2 regions of the Microbacterium sp. 1S1 genome follow, and region 1 is predicted to be linked to the other one. Evidence: riboswitches for the same ligand, from Rfam matches in the RefSeq annotation. Region 1 holds a riboswitch; the other holds the start of a gene.
The links. Region 1 has a riboswitch for thiamine pyrophosphate ahead of FY549_RS02875 (ECF transporter S component). Riboswitches for the same ligand answer to the same signal wherever they lie in the genome.
Positions count from the first base shown of each region.

Region 2: linked by a shared signal. The riboswitch ahead of thiM (hydroxyethylthiazole kinase) and the one ahead of FY549_RS02875 (ECF transporter S component) in region 1 are both predicted to bind thiamine pyrophosphate.

Region 1 covers NZ_CP043430.1:549,585-559,740, reverse strand. Annotated here, with positions in the region: gene FY549_RS02890 (ABC transporter ATP-binding protein) at 1-24, shown strand, start outside; gene FY549_RS02885 (ABC transporter ATP-binding protein) at 21-2,351, shown strand; gene FY549_RS02880 (D-alanyl-D-alanine carboxypeptidase family protein) at 2,409-3,938, opposite strand; TPP riboswitch at 4,016-4,125, shown strand; gene FY549_RS02875 (ECF transporter S component) at 4,118-4,759, shown strand; gene FY549_RS02870 (ABC transporter ATP-binding protein) at 4,759-6,216, shown strand; gene FY549_RS02865 (energy-coupling factor transporter transmembrane component T family protein) at 6,213-7,004, shown strand; gene FY549_RS02860 (glutamate decarboxylase) at 7,106-8,476, shown strand; gene FY549_RS02855 (amino acid permease) at 8,485-9,957, shown strand; gene FY549_RS02850 (aminoglycoside 3'-phosphotransferase) at 9,971-10,156, opposite strand, start outside.
Region 2 covers NZ_CP043430.1:3,177,818-3,187,973, forward strand. Annotated here, with positions in the region: gene FY549_RS15345 (bifunctional hydroxymethylpyrimidine kinase/phosphomethylpyrimidine kinase) at 44-2,191, opposite strand; gene thiM (hydroxyethylthiazole kinase) at 2,188-3,036, opposite strand; TPP riboswitch at 3,027-3,120, opposite strand; gene FY549_RS15355 (NAD-dependent epimerase/dehydratase family protein) at 3,128-4,099, opposite strand; gene FY549_RS15360 (DUF402 domain-containing protein) at 4,341-5,060, opposite strand; partial or broken gene pheT (phenylalanine--tRNA ligase subunit beta) at 5,120-7,625, opposite strand; gene pheS (phenylalanine--tRNA ligase subunit alpha) at 7,625-8,665, opposite strand; gene FY549_RS15375 (amino acid ABC transporter permease) at 8,711-9,634, opposite strand; gene FY549_RS15380 (amino acid ABC transporter permease) at 9,631-10,156, opposite strand, start outside.

The DNA.
Region 1 (10,156 bases):
TCGCAGCTGGGGGTGGACGCATGAGCGAGCAGAACCCTTCGACAAGCTCAGGGAACCAGGGCTCAGAGAACCAGGGCGCAAGCGCCCCGGGGCTGGGGGCCCAGGGGCCGAAGAGCCCGCGGCGACACGGACGGGGCACGGCCGCCGCTCCCACGGTCGAGCGCGAGCTCACCGCGGAAGAGCAGTACGAGGCGGAGCTCGCCGAGCAGGCTCGGCAGAACTCCGGCGACTGGGACAGCGTCGCACCGGGCAAGGCCGACAACTTCGGCAAGAGTTTCGCCCGCATGATCGGGCTGCTCAAGCCGTCCGCGGTCTGGTTCGTCTTCGTGTCGATCCTGGGGGCCATCGGTGTCGTGCTGACCGTGGCCGCACCGAAGGTGCTCGCCGAGGCGACGAACATCGTCTACCGCGGCTTCATCTCGATCCAGCTGGGTCAGCCCAACGGCGACTTCCCCGGCTTCCCGGCGGGAACGCCGCAGGATGTCGTCGTCGACGCGCTGCGCGACGCCGGGCAGACCGACTTCGCCAACCAGGTCGGAGCTCTCGGCGACTTCCGGGTCGGCGACGGCATCGACTTCGACGCCCTGCGCTGGGTGATCGCCGCGGTCCTCGCGATCTATGTGCTGGCCGCGTTCCTGAGTTGGCTGCAGGGCTACGTCATCAACGTCATCATGGTCCGCACGATGTGGCGCCTCCGTGAGGCCGTCGAGGCGAAGATCAACCGGCTGCCGCTGTCCTACTTCGACAAGGTGCAGCGCGGCGAGCTGATCTCTCGCGTGACGAACGACATCGACAACATCACGCAGACCATGCAGCAGTCGCTGTCGGGTGCCCTGACCGCCGTGCTGACGGTGATCGGCGTGCTGGTCATGATGTTCTCGATCTCCTGGCAGCTCGCCCTCGTCGCTCTCATCGCGCTGCCGCTCATGGCCGTCATCTTCGGCGTCATCGGGCCGCGCTCGCAGAAGGCCTTCGGAACGCAGTGGCGCAAGGTCGGCCGCCTCAACGCACGCGTCGAGGAGGCGTTCTCGGGCCACGCGCTCGTGAAGGTGTTCGGACGCGAGCAGGACGCCTTGGAGAAGTTCAAGGCCGAGAACGAGGAGCTGTTCCAGGCGAGCTTCAAGGCGCAGTTCCTCTCCGGCATCATCATGCCCGCGATGACCTTCGTCGGCAGCCTCACCTACGTGGGCATCGCGGTGCTCGGCGGCCTCATGGTCGCGAATGGGCAGCTGCGACTCGGCGACGTGCAGGCGTTCATCCAGTACTCGCAGCAGTTCACGCAGCCGCTCTCCGAGCTGGGCGGCATGGCCGCGGTCGTGCAGTCCGGTACGGCGTCGGCAGAGCGGGTGTTCGACCTGCTCGACGCCGACGAGCAGGAAGCCGACGACGCGCATGCCCCCGCGCTCCGCGAGGGAGAGGGTGTGATCGAGTTCGAGAACGTCTCCTTCTCGTACTCGCCGGAGCGTCCGCTCATCACGGATCTGTCGTTCCGGGTGGAGCCGGGGCAGACGGTGGCGATCGTCGGCCCCACGGGCGCCGGCAAGACGACGCTCGTCAACCTCATCATGCGGTTCTACGAGCTCAGCGGCGGACGGATCACGCTCGACGGTCAGGACATCTCGACCATCACGCGGGACGAGCTGCGGTCCCGGACCGGCATGGTGCTGCAGGACCCCTGGCTGTTCGCGGGGAGCATCCGCGAGAACATCCGCTACGGCCGCTCGACCGCGACGGACGAGGAGGTGTTGGCCGCGGCGAAGGCGACCTACGTCGACCGCTTCGTGCACGCGCTTCCCGAGGGGTACGACACCGTGCTCGACGAGGACGCCTCGAACGTGTCGGCCGGCGAGCGCCAGCTCATCACCATCGCGCGGGCCTTCGTCGCGCAGCCGTCGATCCTCATCCTGGACGAGGCGACGTCGGCGGTCGACACCCGCACCGAGCTGCTCCTGCAACACGCGATGGCCGCCCTGCGGCAAGGGCGGACCTCGTTCGTCATCGCACACCGGTTGTCGACCATCCGCGACGCCGACCTCATCCTCGTGATGGAGCACGGCGACATCGTCGAGAAGGGCACGCACGACGAGCTCATCGCGGCCCAGGGCGCGTACTGGCGGCTGTACCAGTCGCAGTTCGAGCAGGCGGCGACCGACCTCGACGCGGAAGCCGCTCTGACCGGATCGTCGCCGGTGGTCGTGACCGGCGACGCGGACGGGGAGGCCAGCGCCCAGCAGCAGGCGGCCGATGCGGTCGCCGGAGCCGCCGTCGGAGCGCAGGTCCCGGCGGCGGAGACAGCAGCCGCCAAGGCGCTCCTCGACGACGGTGCGGACGGCTCCACGTCCCGCGCCTGACCACGTCATCGACGACGCCCCGCTCCGGATCCGGAGCGGGGCGTCGTGCGTCAGGGCTCAGTCGTCGTCGGCAATGCCGAGAAGCTCGAGTGGATGGGTCAACCGCCACCAAGGACTCGGGCCGTCGAGGTCCTCTTCGAGAACGAGCGCGGTCTCCGTGGTGTCGACAGGGCCGGCCGTGGTGAGCGTACCGACAGTCGCCTTCGCTTCGCGCTCCTCGCCGAGATCGAACGTCGCGGTCGCGGTCGCGCTCGCGCCGTTCCATAGGACGACATCCGCGTCCTCGCCCGCGACGACGTCGACGCTCTCACCCCACAGGGTGTCGACGCTCCCGACGACCGTGCCCGCAGGGACGGCCGGGCCCTGAGCCTGCAGGGCTGCCTCGGTCTGCGCGAACAGGGCGCGGGTGAGGGCGAGACGCGCCTCGTCGTCCTCCTGGTTCAGTGCGGCGGCGTAGAGGCGAACCGTCGAGTCGCCGATGGTGACGTCTTTCGCGGTCAGCAGGTTCCATCCGACGAGAGTGCCCGTCTTGATGCCTACGACACCGGGGTCGGCGAGCATCCCGTTCGTGTTCTCGACGACGCCGGCTCCGGGCAGCTCGACAGACGGGGTGCCCACGATCTCCGCGAACACCGGGTTGCGCATCGCCAGGTCGCCCAGTGCGATCAGCGCCTCCGGCGTGGCGACGTTGCGCTCGTCGAACCCGGACGGCGTGACCACGGTGATCCCGGAGAGCCCTCGCTCGCCGAGCCAGACCTTCGCGGCGTCGGCGAACTCCCGGTTCGAGCCCCAGATCTCCGACGCCAGTCGATCGATGTAGTTGTTTGCCGACCCGAGCAGCGTGCCCTGGAGGAGCTGATACTCCGTCAGCACGCCGCCCACGGGCACATCGAGCGCGGACTGATTGGCGATCCGATAGTCCCAGTAGCGGACGCTGTCGGCGTACGTGAAGGAGAACTCCGGGCCCTGCTCGCCCGGGGCGAGTGGCAGCCGGTCCAGAACCATGAGGCTGCTGACGACCTTCGTGATGCTCGCGATGCTCACCGGCGCCGTGGTGGACGCGGCGGTGGTCATGCCGGCGATCCCCACGGCACCGTCACCGACCGCGGGCCAGGCGAGGGCCGCGGTGGGCGCGGCGACGGGAGTGAACTCGACCGCCTGCACAGTCGGCGCGACCTCGTGCAGGGGCCAGAGCAGCGTGGTGCCCGCGTAGGAGGCGACGAGTCCGACCAGCACCCCGAGGGGGACGAGCAGCCCAGGGCCGGCGATGGCGGGACGCAGCGTGGCGTCTTGCAGCAGCCCGGTCGCCTGCTCACGCTCGGGTGAGGCGTCGAAAGCGGGAACCGATGACCCCGCGGCGACGCTCGCCGGATCGACCCATGTCAGCGCAGTCGCTGGCGCTGAAGCATCGGCCCAGGTGACCGGCCCCGTGGGGGAGGGTTCGGCCGCAGAGGAACCGTCGGCCACGGCGGCATGCCTCTCCGGCACATCGCCGGCGGACACCGAAGAACCCGGAGCGGAGTCCTCTGGCCGCGCGTCGACGTCGATGCCGCCGGACGCCTCTTCAGGGGGATCGGAAGCGGTCACTCGCTTACGGTACCGAATCCGGCCCGGAATGCGCCGTGCACGGCTCGGGACGCGCGGTCGGATGGCGGTAGGATCGACAGCACAACCACGGGAGTCCGGCGAGCCGGGCTGAGAGGGAGCGAATCGCGCTTCGACCGTCGAACCTGATCTGGGTCATGCCAGCGCAGGGAGGAGTTCACATGAGTACGTCCACGTCCGCATCCCCGTCGGCGAAGACCACGGCCGCACCGACGCGCAGCTATCTGCGCTGGCGCGTCGTCGACATCGTCGTCGCCAGCGTGCTCGGCGTCGCCGCCGGCCTGATCTTCCTGGCATGGAACGTCGGATACCTCGGCCCGAAGGCCCTGCTCGAGCCGCTGCTCCCCGGCCTCCAGGGGCTCCTCGACGGCCCCTGGCTGTTCGCCGGAGTGCTCGGCGGACTCATCATCCGCAAGGCGGGCGCCGCGATCTACGTCGAGCTGCTGGCGGCCGTCGTGTCGGCACTCATCGGCAATCAGTGGGGCGGGTTCCTCACGCTCGAGGCGGGACTCGTGCAGGGCCTCGGCGCCGAGCTGATCTTCCTGCTGTTCTTCTACCGCCGCTGGTCGTTGCCCGTCGCGATCCTCGCCGGCGCCGGCGCGGCGCTCGCGGGCGGCATCAACAACCTCGTCCTCTGGTACGCCGGCTCCGGTCCCGCCTTCACCGCGATCTACCTCGCGAGCACCGTGATCTCGGGAGCCGTCATCGCCGGCGCGCTCTCCTGGGTGCTCGCCAGGGGCATCGCGGCGACGGGCGCCCTCGACCGCTTCGGTTCCGGGCGCGAGGCACGCGTCCGCGTCTGATGGCGACGGAGCAGGTCGCGCCTGCCGCCGTCGAGGCCAGAGGCTGGGGGTGGCGGCACGCGAGCCGCCTGGCCTGGGCGCTGCGCGACGTCTCATTCCGCATCGAACCCGGAGAGCGCGTGCTCGTGCTCGGGGCGTCCGGAGCGGGGAAATCCACTCTGCTGCACGGGCTCGCCGGCGTGCTCGGTGGCGAAGACGAGGGTGAGAGCGCGGGCGAGTTGCTCGTCGACGGCGAGCCCGCGGTGGCGACGCGCGGGCGAGCGGGGCTCGTCCTGCAGGATCCCGACTCCCAGGTGATCCTCGCCCGCGCGGGCGACGACGTCGCATTCGGCTGCGAGAACCTCGGGGTGCCGCGCGCGGAGATCTGGCCGCGCGTGGAGGAGTCCCTGGCGGCCGTGGGGCTCGAACTTGCGCTCGGTCACCCCACGAAGGCGCTGTCCGGCGGGCAGAAGCAGCGCCTCGCTCTGGCCGGCATGCTCGCGATGCGACCCGGCCTCGTGCTGCTGGACGAGCCGACGGCGAACCTCGATCCCGAGGGCGTGCGCGAGGTCAGGGACGCGGTCGAGCGGATGCTCACCGCGCACCCGGCGACCCTCGTGGTCGTGGAGCACCGGCTCGAGGTGTGGCTGCCGCTGCTCACCCGGGTCATCGTGCTCGGCGCCGGAGGGGTGATCGCGGACGGCCCTCCCGCCGACGTGCTCGGTGCCCAGGGGGAGCGCCTGGCGGCGGATGGCGTCTGGGTCCCCGGCCGTCCTCCCGCGGAGCCACCGGCGCCGGGCATCGCGTCCGGAGACGTGCTGCTGTCGGCGCGCGAACTCGCCGTCGCGCGAGTGAAGGCTCGCCCGGTGGCGCACGGTGTCGACCTGGACGTGCGTGCGGGCGAGGCCGTCGCGATCACCGGTCCCAACGGCGCGGGCAAGTCCACGTTGGGCCTGACGCTCGCCGGCCTCCTCCCTCCCGCGGACGGGGCCGTGACCGCCGCGCCCGCGCTCGCACAGGGGGCCGATCCATTCCCGATCCGGTGGGCCTCCCGCGAACTGCTCACGCGGATCGGCATGGTGTTCCAGGAGCCGGAGCACCAGCTCCTCGCGAAGACCGTGCGGGACGAGCTCGCGGTCGGGCCACGGGCGCTGGGCGTCCCGGAAGACGAGGTCGCGGCGCGTGTCGACGACCTGCTCGCGCGCCTGCGGCTGGCCCATCTGGCTGCCGCGAATCCGTACACGCTCTCCGGAGGGGAGAAGCGTCGTCTGACAGTCGCCGCCGCCGTCGCGACGCGGCCGAGAGTGCTCGTCCTCGACGAGCCGACGTTCGGTCAGGACGCTCGTACCTGGGCGGAACTGGTCGCGATGCTCGCCGCGCTGCGGGACGAGGGGTCTGCCGTCGTCACCATCACGCATGACCTCGACGTGGCGCGCGCCCTGCGTGCCACGAGGTTCGCGGTGGGGGCGCCCGCATGACGGATCTCGCCACCACCCCCGCTCGCGCTGGCGTCATCGCCCGGGTCAATCCGGTCGCGAAGCTCGGTGTGAGCGCGCTCATCGCCGTGCCGTTGATCCTCACGCTCGACCCGGTGTCGGCGTCGGTCGCGCTGGTGCTCGAAGCGGTGCTGTTCCTGTTCGCCGGCATCGGCTGGCGGGAGTTCTGGCTGCGCACGTGGCCGGTCTGGCTCGCGGCGCCGCTGACGGGCCTCACCATCGCCCTCTACGGCGAGACGAGTGGCACGGTCTACGTCGACTGGTTCGTCGTGCGCATCAGCGAGGGGTCGCTCGCGCTCGCCGTCGCCACGATGCTCCGGGTGCTCGCGATAGCCCTGCCGTCAGTGGTGCTGTTCATCACGGTCGATCCGACCGATCTCGCCGACGGTCTCGGGCAGATCCTGCGGCTTCCGGCCCGGTTCGTGCTCGGCGCACTCGCCGGACTGCGCATGGTGGGGCTGTTCCTCGACGACTGGCGTGCCCTGGAACTCGCGCGTCGGGCCAGAGGCGTCGCCGACCGGGGCCGAATCCGGCGCTTCCTCGGCATGGCCTTCGCCCTCCTCGTGCTGTCGATCCGCCGCGGCGCCAAGCTCGCGACCGCGATGGAGGCCCGGGGCTTCGGGGCCCCGGGGCGCCGGACGTGGGCCCGGGAGTCGCGCTTCGGCGCACCGGAGTGGATCCTCCTCGCCGTCGGTGCCGCGATCTCCGGGATCGCGATCGCCGCCGCGGTCGCCACCGGGGCCTGGAACTTCATCCTCGGCCCGTCCTGATCACTCACCCTCTTGGGATGAGGGGCCCTCCCGGTGCGCCGACGACGGCTCTAGCGTGCGCGGGAGACAGTGCCAATCGACCCCACCGAAAGGGACGTCCCATGAGCATCTCCTCCTCCGACGAGCAGCCGCTCTTCACGCGGCCGGGCGAAGCCACCGTCGCGCCGCGACACGTCATCCCGGACTCGGAGTCACTTCCCGCAACGGCGAAGCAGATCGTCGAGGACGAGACCATCCTCGACGGCAACGCGCGTCTCAACCTCGCCACCTTCGTCAGCACCTGGATGGACGACGAGGCGAAGCAGGTCTACGTGGCGTCGTTCGACAAGAACATGATCGATAAGGACGAGTATCCGCAGACCGCCGCCATCGAGGACAACTGCTGGCACATGCTCGCGAATCTGTGGAGGGCCCCGGATGCCTCCCGCAGCATCGGCACCTCGACGATCGGCTCCTCCGAGGCGTGCATGCTCGGCGGTCTCGCGTTCAAGCGTCGCTGGCAGCAGGCGCGGCGTGCCGCCGGCAAGGACGCCTCCGCGCCGAACCTGGTGATGTCGAGCGCGGTGCAGGTGTGCTGGGAGAAGTTCTGCAACTACTTCGACGTGGAACCGCGCTTCGTGCCCATCAGTGCGCAGCACAAGACGCTCGACGGCCACGATCTGGAGAAGTACGTCGACGAGAACACGATCGGGGTCGTCGCCATCATGGGCGTCACCTACACCGGCATGTACGAACCGGTGGCCGAGATCGCCGCGGCGCTCGATGCGATCCAGGAGAAGACCGGCCTCGATGTCCCGATCCACGTGGACGGGGCCTCGGGGGCCATGATCGCCCCCTTTCTCCAGCCCGACCTCGTGTGGGACTTCCGGCTGGAGCGAGTGCACTCGATCAGCACCTCTGGGCACAAGTACGGTCTCGTCTACCCGGGCCTCGGGTGGGTGGTCTGGCGCGACGCGCAGTGGCTCCCCGAGGACCTCGTGTTCAAGGTGAGCTACCTCGGCGGGGAGATGCCGACCTTCGCCCTGAACTTCTCCCGACCGGGAGCGCAGGTGCTGCTGCAGTACTACCTCTTCCTCCGCCTCGGTTTCGAGGGCTACCGGGCCGTGCAGCAGGCGTCACAGGATGTGGCGAAGTTCCTGTCCGCGGGCATCGCCAAGCTCGACGCGTTCGAGCTGTGGAACGACGGCAGCGACATCCCGGTCTTCGCGTGGCGTTTGAAGGACGGCCATACTGACAAGTGGACGCTCTACCACCTGCAGGACCGCCTCCGGATGCGCGGCTGGCTCGTGCCCGCCTATCCGATGCCGGCGGATCTCGAAGACCTCACGGTGCAGCGCATCGTCGTCCGCAACGGGCTGAGCATGGATCTGGCCGCCGAGCTGCTCGACGCCATCACCGCCGAGGTGGCCCACCTCGACGCGCTCACGGCTCCCATGCCTTCCGATCACCCCGACTCGGCGTTCCACCACTAGGGGTCGACGTGTCCGTCTCGCAGCCTGGTGCCACGGGCGCCACCCCCACGCCGCGTGTCTCCCGTCCCGCCGTCGCCGTCCTGGGCGTCGGGCAGCTCGCTCTCCTCACGCTGGTGGTGGTGGCGAGCCTGCGCTCGCTGCCCGCGATGGCGATCTACGGTCTCGGCAGTGTCACGCTGTACATCATCCCGGCGATCGTCTTCCTCATTCCCACGGCTCTCGTCGCGGCCGAACTGGCAACGGGGTGGAAGGGCGGCGTGTACGTCTGGGTGCGCGAGGCTCTCGGCAACCGCTGGGGGTTCACCGCGGTGTGGCTGCAGTGGATCCAGAACGTGGTCTGGTTTCCCACGCAGCTCGCGTTCGTGGCCGGTGCCCTGGCCTTCGTCTTCCTCGACCCCGCGCTGTCCAGTTCCGGCTTCTTCACCGCGGTCGTCATCATCGTCTTCTACTGGGGGTCCACCCTCGTCACCCTCCGCGGCGGCGACCTCTTCGCGAAGCTCGGCTCGTGGGGCGGCATCCTCGGCACGCTGTTCCCGGCGGTGCTGCTCATCGTGTTCGGCGCCGTGTGGGTGTTCAGCGGGGAGAAGAGTCAGGTGCCCCTGGAGGCCTCGGCGATGATCCCGCCGTTCACGGGCCTGGCCTCCATCGTGCTGATCGTGTCGAACGTGCTCGCGTACGCCGGTATGGAGGTGAACGCCGTCCACGTCAACCAGATGAAGGATCCCGGCACGGGCTACCCGCGCTCCGTGTTCCTCGCCGCCGGGCTCATCCTGCTCGTCTTCATCCTGCCCACCATCGCGATCGCCGTCGCTGTGCCGAAGAAGGAGCTCGGCCTGACGAACGGCATCATGCTCGCATTCGGGGAGTACTTCGGCCGCTGGGACATGGGGTGGGCGACCGCCGTCGTCTCGGCGCTCATCGCCGCCGGTGCCCTCGCCTCGGTCGTCACCTGGGTGGCCGGCCCGTCGAAGGGCGTGCTGGCGGCGGCGGAGACCGGGCTCCTCCCGCCGCTGCTTCAGAGGCGAAACAGGGCTGGGGTCCAGTCGGGCATCCTGATGCTCCAGGGCACCATCGTCACGATCCTCGCGGCGATCTTCATCATCGTGCCGAACGTCAGCGCCGCCTTCGTCGCCCTCATCGACATGGCCGCCGCGTTGTACCTCATCATGTACATGCTCATGTTCGCCTCGGCGATGGTGCTGCGGCGAAAAGCCCCGGACGTTCATCGGGCCTACCGCGTGAAGGCCCTGCCGTTCGTCGCCGGGGTCGGTTTCGTCGCCTGCCTCGCCGCGTTCGTGCTCGCGTTCATCCCACCTGAGGGGTTCACCGCCTTCCCGGCCGCCGCATACCCGTGGATCGTCGGGCTGGTGATCGTCGTGCTCGGCGCCCCGCCGCTGCTGTTCTACGCGCTGCGCAAGCCGTCGTGGGATCGGCGACCGGCAAACGGGAGTCTCCTCAGCGACGCGCACCCGGAGGCGTGAGTGCGGTGACGGCTCAGGACTCGTTCCAGAGCCGTCGGTAGTACTCCAGCCGCGTGCGGTCGGGTTCGAGCCCGTAGGCCGCGATGAGGGTGCCTTCCCAGCCGGGACCGAAGTTCCACAGCGTGCTCATGGCGGCGACGGCGATGTCGGCCCAGCGGTCGGCGACCCCGAGCGCGGCGAGGTCGACGTGGGCGACGGG
Region 2 (10,156 bases), 770 kb from region 1:
GCGACGATAGCGCGAGCGCGTTCGGCACCGCAAATCCGCCCCGTCATACGTCGGCGCGGGCAGACGGCGCGGCGAAGAAGGCGTGTTCGTGCGCGCTCGAGGTGAGGAAGGCTCGCCGCATCCGTTCCCGGCCGGCGCCGTCGGCCCTCGCGGCCGCGTCGGTGACGTACGCGACGGCGCGCCGGGTGGCATCCGCGAAGCCGGGATCCGCGTAGGTCGCCAGCCACGACGCGTAGGGGTGCCGGGGGTCGCGGGGCGCCGCGCCGAACGCCCCCGCGTGGAGCCGCTCCCCCAGGTCGGTGTAGAGCCAGAAGCACGGCAGCACGGCCGCGATCAGCGCGGCATAGTCGCCGCCGAACGCGACGGCTCGCAGATGGTCGAGGTAGGCGACCGTGGCCGGGGCGGGCTCGGCGGCGAAGGTGGCGTCGCTCAGCCCGGTCTCCGCCGTCAGCCACGACGCGTGCAACTCCAGTTCTCCGCGGATCGCGCCGTGGGCGGCATCCGCCCAGAAGGCCTGCTCCGCCGGAGTGGGGGCGAGACGTGACGCCTCCGCGAGCACCCGGGCGTACTCGCGGAGGTACAGCGCGTCCTGTGCGAGGTAGAAGAGGAAGGCGTCACGGTCGAGCGTCCCCTCGGCCAGGCCGCGGATGAAAGGCAGCGCATCGATGTCGGAGCGGATCGCGGCGGTCTCGTCCCACCACGCCGCGGCCACCTCCTCCGCCGTCGGGCGGGTCTCGACGCCCCCGCGAACCCAGAGCCCCGCGAAGTGATGAATCGGGCCATGACCCTGACCGACCGCCAGGTCGTCCGCTGCACGCAGCGACTCCCGCAGCCACGCGCGCGCGGCGCGGACCGCGGTGGTGGGGTCGTCGCCCGTGGCCAGCCTGGTGGCGAGAGCCGCGGACAGCGAGCAGCCGGTCCCGTGCGTGTGCTCGGTCCGGATGCGCGCCCCGGGGAACTCCGCGTGCGTACCGGCTGCCGTGTCGATCAGGGCGTCGGGAGCCTCATCCCCCGGCAGGTGACCGCCCTTCACGAGCACCGCGGTCCCCGTGTCCGCCGACAGCTCGTGCGCGGCGGCGAGCGCGTCCGCCCAGTCCGCCACCTCGCGGCCGACGAGGACCGCGAGCTCGGCGAGGTTCGGGGTGACCACGGTCGCCAGGGACAGCAGACCCCGCAGCTCCCGCTCCGCCTCCGGATGGAGCAACCGGTCGCCCGAGGTCGCGATCATCACGGGATCCAGCACGACGATCGGAGGCTGCGCCGCCGTCAGCCACGCCGCGACCGTCCGGATCACCTCGACGTCCGCGAGCATGCCGATCTTCACGGCGTCGATACGGATGTCGTCGGCGACGGCGTCGAGCTGCGCTCGCAGGAACCGGGCCGGAGGTACGTGCACGTCGCGGACGCCCTGCGTGTTCTGGGCGGTCAGCGCCGTGAGAGCCGCCATGCCGTAGCCGCCGTTCGCGGCGATCGCCTTGAGGTCGGCCTGGATGCCGGCACCGCCGGACGGATCGCTGCCGGCGATGCTGAGCACGTGCGGCACCGCGCGCCCGAGCCACTGCCGACGGAAGGCGGCGGCTGCGGCCCGAGGGTCGTCCGCCGCACAGAGCGCCGAGACCACCGCGATCCCGGCCGCGCCGGCCTCGCGCAGCGCCGCCGTGTCGTCGAGATCCACCCCGCCGATGGCGACGCACGGCAGCGGACTGCGCGCAGCGAACGCGGCGAAGCCGTCGATGCCGAGCGGGGCCGGGTGGTCGGGCTTCGTGCGCGTGGGACGGATGACGCCGACTCCGAGGTAGTCCACGGTTCCCGGTGGCAGCGCGTTCACGGCGTCGAGGTGGGCGGAGGTGTTCGCCGTCAGCCCGATCAGTGCTTCCGCGCCGAGGAGCTCCCGCGCGCGAAGGACGGAGGCGTCCGTCTGACCCAGGTGCACACCGTCCACCCGGGCGCCGCGGCGACGAGCCTCGACGGCCGCATCGAGGCGATCGTTCACCACGAGCAGCGCGCGCCCGCCGATGACCTCGGACAGGGCGAGGAGCTGATCGACGGTCTCCCCGTCCGTCGCCTCCTTGTCGCGCAGCTGCACGACGCGGACGCCACCCGCGACGGCCTCCCGGACGGTCTCGACCACTCCGCGTGCGCCGCACAGCGACCGATCGGTGACGAGGGAGAGGGACAGGTCGGCGATCATCGCGTCTCCTCCTCGACGCGAGCGCGGGCGCGCAGATCCGCCGGGCTCACAGCGGACAGGGCGTCGAGCAGTCCGACGGCGAAGCTTCCCGGTCCGCGGGAGCTCTCCGCCGCCCGCTCGGCCGCCACCGTGTAGACGAGCGTCGCCGCGGCCACCGCGGTCAACGCGTCCGTCTCGGTGCCGGAAGCCGCTCCGAGGAACGCCGCCATCACGGCCCCCAACGCGCAGCCGCCGCCGGTCACCCGCGTGAGCAGCTCGTGCCCGTTGGCGATGCGGATCACCCTCTCCCCGTCCGTGAGGAGGTCGACCGGGCCGGAGACGGCAACCACGGAACCGTGTCTGTCCGCGAGCTCGCGGGCGGCCGCAGCGGCCGCCTCGGTGTCGTCCGTCGCGTCGACGCCGCGGCCGCCACTGCTGTGTCCCGCCAGCGCGAGGATCTCGGACGCGTTGCCGCGGATGGCGGTGGGACGCTGCGCGGCCAGCTCATGCGCGAGCGCCGTCCGCACCGGGAGGGTGCCGATCGCGACGGGATCGAGCACCCAGGGCGTGCCGCCGGCAAGCGCTCCGGCCACCGCCTCCCGGCTGGCCTCGCGTTGCTCCGGGGTCGGCGTCCCGAGATTGACGAGGAGCCCCGAGGCGGCACCGGCGAACGGCTCGGCCTCGCCGACGATGTCGACCATGGCCGGCGCTGCCCCGAGCGCGAGGAGCACGTTGGCGGTGAACCCCGTCACGACGGCGTTCGTGATGCAGTGCGTCAACGGCGGCGCAGCTCGGACCTCCTCCCGGAGCCTTCCCGCCGTGGCGGCGAGGTCGAAGACGGATTCCGGACGCACAGGATCGCTCATTGCGACATCCCTTCGCTAGTACGAACTAGATCAGGTTCGACGGGTGTGATCTCAGCCGCGGATGCGGCACCCCGTGTCACTGCCTCGCAGTCTAGCGAGCGAGGGCATCGAGCAGCGCCCGCTCCTCCGTCCGCGTGAGTCCAGCGCGGCGCTCCCGGTCCGCACCCCGTTCGCGCTCGTCCGCCACGACGCGTTCCGCCGTCTCGTCGAGGGGCCGCAGCCTGCCTCCGCTGCGCCGGTACCGCGCGTTCGAGCGGGTCATGAATCCGCTCATCTCGGACGGCAGCCACAGCGGCAGCGAGCGAGGCCCGGCCCAGTACGCGACGCTTTCCGTGACGAGGAACTCCTCTGAGGCGACGACGACCGGCCCGGTGTGCCCCGCGGCCGCGCGCACGGTCCGCAGCACGTCCTCCAGGTCGCGCACGTCTCCGATCGCGTTCACGGCACCGGTGACGGTGGCGGACAGGACGAAGGCGGCGACGTCCTCGACATCGATGACCTGTGCCGCGCGCCCCTCGAGCGGCGGGAGCAGCACCGGCTCGTCCAGGGCCCGGAGAAACGCCGCCGCCCAGTAGCCGAAGCGATCGCTCGGGTCGCCGTCGCCGACGATGAGGCCGGGACGGACGATGAGTGCGCGGTCGCCGATGCCCTCCTGCACGGCATCCTCCGCCGCGACCTTCTGCCGCGCGTAGTCGTCCTCCTCGCCCGGCTGCGCCGCCGGGTGCCGCGGGGCCGACTCGTCGGTCCCGACCGTCTCGTCGTCGCGGTACACCGACATCGATGAGATGTACGTCCACCGGGCGGCGTGGTCGGCGAGTGCGCGGACGGCTGCGGCGACGTGATCGACGCGGGAGGAGACGTCGACGACGTGGTCCCAGTCGGTGCGCGAGACGACGTCGTAGGCGGCCTCCGCGTCGCGGTCCGCCAGCACGAGGGTCGCTCCCGGCGGTGCCGGCCGACCGCCGCGGGCCAGGCAGGTCACCGACGCCCCCGCTCCCAGTGCGTGCGCGGCGATACGCCCCGACAGCCACCCGGTTCCCCCGAGGATCAGCACATCCGTCATGTGCCCATGTCATCAGGATCGACGACGCGGGGGAAGGGCCTCCGCTCAGAGCGGAGCGGCACGACCGGCCATCACGCGAGTACAGGCCACCACGCGAGCACAGGCCCCCATGCGAGCACAGGCCACCACGCGACGACAGGCCACCACGCGACGACAGGCAGTCGGCGCCGCTGTCGCCTGCTGGCGCGCGAACGCCTGTCGCCGCACAGCCTCGGCGCCGTCGCGGAAGGCCCCGAAGCGGTCAGGGGACCACGATCTCGTCGAGGCCGTCCAACACCGGGATCGTCCACGACGGATCGGGTCGCCAGTCGATCCACTCCCGATCGAACGGCCAGTCGCCGGCGTGGAACGACGCAATCGCCGCAACCGCGTGCCGCTCGATCTGCCCGGCCTGCGCGGCGGTCAGCCGTCCCTGGTCCACGGCGGCGACCAGCTCGTCCTCGTCCTTCATCGCCACGTGCCCGTCCTGTGCGATCTCGACATCGAGGACGTGATCGGAGGTGTAGGTGGCGCCGTCGGTGCGCAGGTGCGCGTTCTCGAGGTTGACGTACCAGCCCGCGAAGTCCCACGCCGTCCCGGTGGCCGCGCTCCAGAACAGCCAGACCGACCATGGCACTCCCGCGGGCGCGATGCGCAGGATGCCGTTGCCCCACCACTCCTCGATGATGCGGCGCCGGGGCTCCCGCCACCGCCGATCGAGCGGGACGGTCCGGATGCGCTCCCCGTTGCGCGTGCCCTGGCCCTCCTGCCGCGTTCCGGCGGCGAGCCACGCGACGAGACCGCGCTCATCGTCACGGACGACGCGCATGGGGGTGACGGTCGCCGCCTCCCCCGTGGTCCACCCCGGCTTGCGGTAGTGCCAGTCGAGCTGTGCTCCCGGTTCGAGGAACGGCCCCTCCCCGAGTGATCGCGCTCCGGCGGGGACCGAGGGCGGCGTGGGCTGCAGGACGAGGCTCGTCATCCGGCCACGTTATCGCGAGAGCGCACGGCTTCCCTGAACGGGGCCGTGCGCTCTCCCGATCAGTCGCGGAGGGCGGCGCCGAAGCGCTCCGCGGCCACGGCGACGCCCGCCAGCTTCGCCGCGGAGGCCTGCCGCGGCGGTCAGCGTGCGGTCGTCGGCGCGGAAGCGCAGGGCGAATGTCAGCGACTTCGATCCCTCGGGCACGCCCTCGCCGCGGTAGTCGTCCACGAGCCGGACGGACTCCAGCAGTGCGCCGGCGCCCTCGACGAGAGCCGCGCGGACCTCGCCCGCCGGCACCTCGGCCGGCAGCGTGAGCGAGACATCCTGCGTCGCCGCTGGGAACGTGGAGAGCGATGCCGCCACGATGCGCCTTCCGGCGAGGGTGAGCAGACGGTCGAGGTCGATCTCCAGCACGGTGGCGCGACCCGGCAGATCGGCCTCCTCCGCGACGGCGGGATGCAGCTCTCCGACGTAGCCGACCTCCTCACCGTCCGCGACCAGCGCACCGGTGCGTCCGGGGTGGAGCGCCGCGCGCTGCGTCTGCACGACGTCGATCTCGATGCCCGCGGCGGCCCCGATGACGCGGACCGCGTCGAGCGCCTCGACGAGTCCGGCGGCCTCGGCGGCACGTCCCGGCTGACGCGGCGACACGTTGCCCGTCAGCAGCACCGCGACGTGGCGCTCCTGCGGCGGGATGGAGGCGTCGAGCTCGGCGAGCACCTCGTCGGACGGCCGGACGCCGAGCGGCGGGACCTCCGCGGTGCCGTACTCCACACCGGGCTCCGGGACGAACACGGCCCCGGCCTCGAAAAGCGCCAGATCCGTGAGCCCGCGCGAGATGTTGCGGTGCGCGGTCTGCAGCAGGCCCGGGATGAGCGTGCGCCGCAGGAACGGCACCTGTCCGTCGAGCGGATTCGCGAGGCGGATGCTGGGCAGGTGCTCCCCCGAGGCCGAACCGTGCAGATCGTTCTGCGCCTCGGTCGTGAACGGGAACGCCGGGGTTTCGACGAACCCGGCGGCCGCGAGGGCGTTCGCCACGCGGCGACGCCCCTGCTGGTGCGCCGTGAGGCCGCGGCCGGAGGGCGGCGTCGGCAGCACCGAGGGGATGCGGTCGAGCCCGTGGATGCGGGCGACCTCCTCGGCGAGTGTCCACTTGTCGGTCAGGTCGGGGCGCCAGGTCGGCGGAATGACGGTCCACCCGCTCTCCGCCGCGGAGACCTCGGCCCCGATCGTCGTGAGCGCGCCCGTGATCTCGTCGTCGGTGTAGTCGACGCCGATCAGCCCCTGCACGAAGCCGCGCGGAAGCTCGATCTCGGCGACGAAGACTTCGGCGAAGAGAGCGCCGCCCTCCTCCGTGAGCGTGCCACCCGCGAGCTCGACCATGAGGTCGGCGGCACGTCGGGCTGCGACGAACGGGATCAGGGGGTCCACGCCGCGCTCGAAGCGCTTGGAGGCCTCGCTCGGGAGCTTGTGCCGGCGAGCCGTCCGGGCGATGGTCGTCGCGTCGAAGGTCGCCGCCTCGATGAGGACGTTCCGCGTGGTGTCGCTCATCTCGGTGGTGCCACCGCCCATGACGCCGGCGAGGCCGATGGGTCCGGAGTCGTCGGTGATGAGGAGGTCCTCGACGTGGAGGTTCCGCTCCACGCCGTCGAGGGTGGTCATCTTCTCCCCCGACGTCGCGCGACGGACGGTGATGCCGCCCGTGAGCTTGTCGAGGTCGTAGCCGTGCAACGGCTGACCGAGCTCGAGCATGACGTAGTTCGTGATGTCGATGAGCACACCCAGCGACCGCATGCCGGCGAGGCTCAGGCGCGCGATCATCCACGGCGGGGTGGGCCGCGACGGATCGACGTCGCGCACCACACGGGTGACGAACTCGCTCGCACCGACCTTGCCCCGCACCGGCGCCCGGTCGTCCACCACGGCCGTGTGGCCGGAGCCGGGCTGCAGTTCGGCGAAGTCTCGCTCGGCGGGGTCGCGGAACGCCGCGCCGGTGGCGTGCGCGTACTCGCGGGCGACGCCGCGCACCGAGAACGCGTAACCGCGGTCCGGCGTCACGTTGATCTCCACCGCCACGTCGTCGAGGCCCAGCAGCGCGATCGCGTCGGTGCCCACGGGCGCATCGATGCCGAGGTCCGACAGCACGACGATGCCGTTGTGCTCATCCCCGAGCCCCAGCTCGCGCGCCGAGGCGATCATGCCGTCGGACACATGGCCGTAGGTCTTGCGGGCGGCGATGGGGAACGGGCCAGGCAGGACAGCGCCGGGCAGGGTCACGACGACCTTGTCTCCGACGACGAAGTTGTGCGCGCCGCACACGATCCCGCGGACGCCGCCGTGCTCGGGACCGACGTCCACCTGACACCAGTTGATCGTCTTGCCGTTCGACTGGGGTTCCGGCTCGAGCGAGACGACCTGGCCGACCACCACGGGACCCGTGATGTCGAATCGGTGCACGTCCTCCTCCTCGAACCCGACGGTCACGAGAGCCGCGAGGACATCCTCGGGCGTGGCATCCGCTGCCAGATCGACGTACTCACGCAGCCACGAAAGCGGGACGCGCATCACACCACCATCCCGTACTGCTCGCTGAAACGGACATCGCCCTCGGCCATGTCGCGCATGTCCTGCACATCGCTGCGGAACATCAGACCGCGCTCGATGCCCATGCCGAACGCGAAGCCGCTGTACACCTCGGGGTCGATCCCGGCCGCGCGCAGCACGTTGGGATTGACCATGCCGCAGCCACCCCACTCGATCCAGCGCGCGCCGCCCTTGAAGGTCGGGTGCCACAGATCGAGCTCGGCGGAAGGCTCGGTGAAGGGGAAGTAGTTGGTGCGGAAACGGGTCTTGGCCTCCGGGCCGAAGAGCTGCTTCGCGAAGTGGTCGAGGGTGCCCTTGAGGTGCGCCATCGTGATGCCCTTGTCGACGACCAGACCCTCGAACTGCGTGAAGACCGGGAGGTGCGTGGCGTCGAACTCGTCGGTGCGGTACACGCGACCGGGGCACAGCACGTAGATGGGGACCTCGCGGTCGAGCATCGACCGCACCTGCACCGGGCTCGTGTGCGTGCGCATGACGAGGTGGCGAGAGGTCGGGTCCACGTAGAAGGTGTCCTGCTCCTGGCGGGCAGGGTGGTCGACGTCGAAGTTCAGGGCGTCGAAGTTGAACCACTCGTGCTCGAGCTCCGGCCCCTCCGCGATCTCCCATCCCATGCCGACGAAGATGTCCTCGACGTGGTCCTGAAGGAGGGCGAGCGGGTGCCGAGCGCCCACGCGCGTCCGCGACGGGACGGCGGTGATGTCGACGCGCTCGGCCTCGAGGCGCGCGGCGACCTCGGCCGCGGCCAGCTCGGCCTCCTTCGCGGCGAGTGCCTGGTTCACACGACCGCGGCCCTGACCGACGAGCTTGCCGAACGTGGCCTTGTTCTCGGGGGCGACCTGACGCATCGAGGCGTTCAGGATCGCGAGCGGCGATCCCTCCGCGACGTGCGCCGCACGGGCGGCTTTCAGCGCGGCGGTGTCGGCGGCCGCCTCGATCGCCGTGAGGGCGTCGGCGACAGCGGCTTCGACCGCTTCGGGGGTGATTTCCGGAGACTCTGACACGGGAGTCGAGTCTACCGGCGCGGGCCGCGCGTCCCGCGCCGATACTCACTCGCGCTTGGAGCGTCGCGACCGGCTGTCACCTTTCTGCAGCGTGAGCAGCTGCGTGTCGGTACCGCCCTCGTGAAGTCGCGGATCGAGCTCAGGATCGACCGTGCCGCCAGCGAGAACCTTCGCGGAGCGGCGCGTGCGCACCTCCACCCAACGTGCGATGCCGGAGAGGATCAGGCACATGATGATGTAGATGCCGCCGATGACGAAGGCGGACTGCAGGATCGGGCGCCCCTGCTGCGAGGTCAGCTGCTTCGCGAAGTAGAGCAACTCGGGGTACGTGATGATGAAGCCGAGGGCCGTGTCCTTCATCGTGACCACGAGCTGGGCGACGATCACAGGGAGCATCGCGCGAATGGCCTGCGGCAGCAGGATGAGGCGCATCACGCCGCTCTTGCGCAGTCCGATCGCGTAGCCCGCTTCCTTCTGCCCGCGCGGGAGCGACTCGACTCCGGCACGGAGCACCTCGGCGAGCACGGAGCCGTTGTACGCCATGAGGGCGAGGACGACCGCCCAGTATGGGTCCATCTTCACGCCCACCACGGGGAGCCCGTAGTAGAGCAGCATCATGAAGACGAGGACCGGAACGGCGCGGAACAGCTCCGTGATGATCGTGACAGGGACGCGGACCCACGCGTGGTCAGACAACCGCCCGATCGCGAGGACGAAGCCGAGGATGAGGCTGAGGACCGCGGCCAGCGCGAAGGCCGCCAGGGTGTTCACGAGAGCACGCGCGATGCCTGCCCAGACGTTGGTGAAGGTGAAGACGTACCACTTCTGCGGGGAGAACTGCCCCGTTTCGATCATTCGATAGATCACGAAGCCGAAGGCTGCCAGCACCACGAGGATGGTCACGACAGCGATGATCCGGTTGCGCGCGATGGCACGAGGGCCAGGGACGTCGTACAGTACGGAGCTCATCGGGCGATCCTCCATCGGTTCTCGAGATACCGCTGACCCCAGCTCATCAGCATGACAAGGGCGACGAAGACCACCGCGACCCAGAGCAGGACCTCCATCGGGTTGCCCGGGCGATCGGCCGAGTCGTTGACCGTCGAGCGCAGGGCCGCGAGCTCCGCGATCGAGAAGCCGGCGGCCACCGTGGTGTTCTTCAGCAACGCGATGAAGACACTCATCATGGGTGGGACGACCGAGCGGAAGGCCTGCGGCAGTATGACGAGCGTCATCACCTGCCCGAACGGGAGGCCGATGGCCCGTGCGGCCTCCGCCTGCCCGACGGGGACGGTGTTGATACCGGCACGCAGCACCTCGGCCACATAGGTGGCCGTGTAGATGCCGATCGCGAGAATGCCCAGCACGGTGTTCGACAGCTCGGGCAGACCGAGCTGGGGATACCCGAACACGAAGAAGAAGAAGACCAGTGTCAGTGGCGTGTTACGCACGATGTTGACGTACACCGTGCCGACGCCACGCGCGATCGGC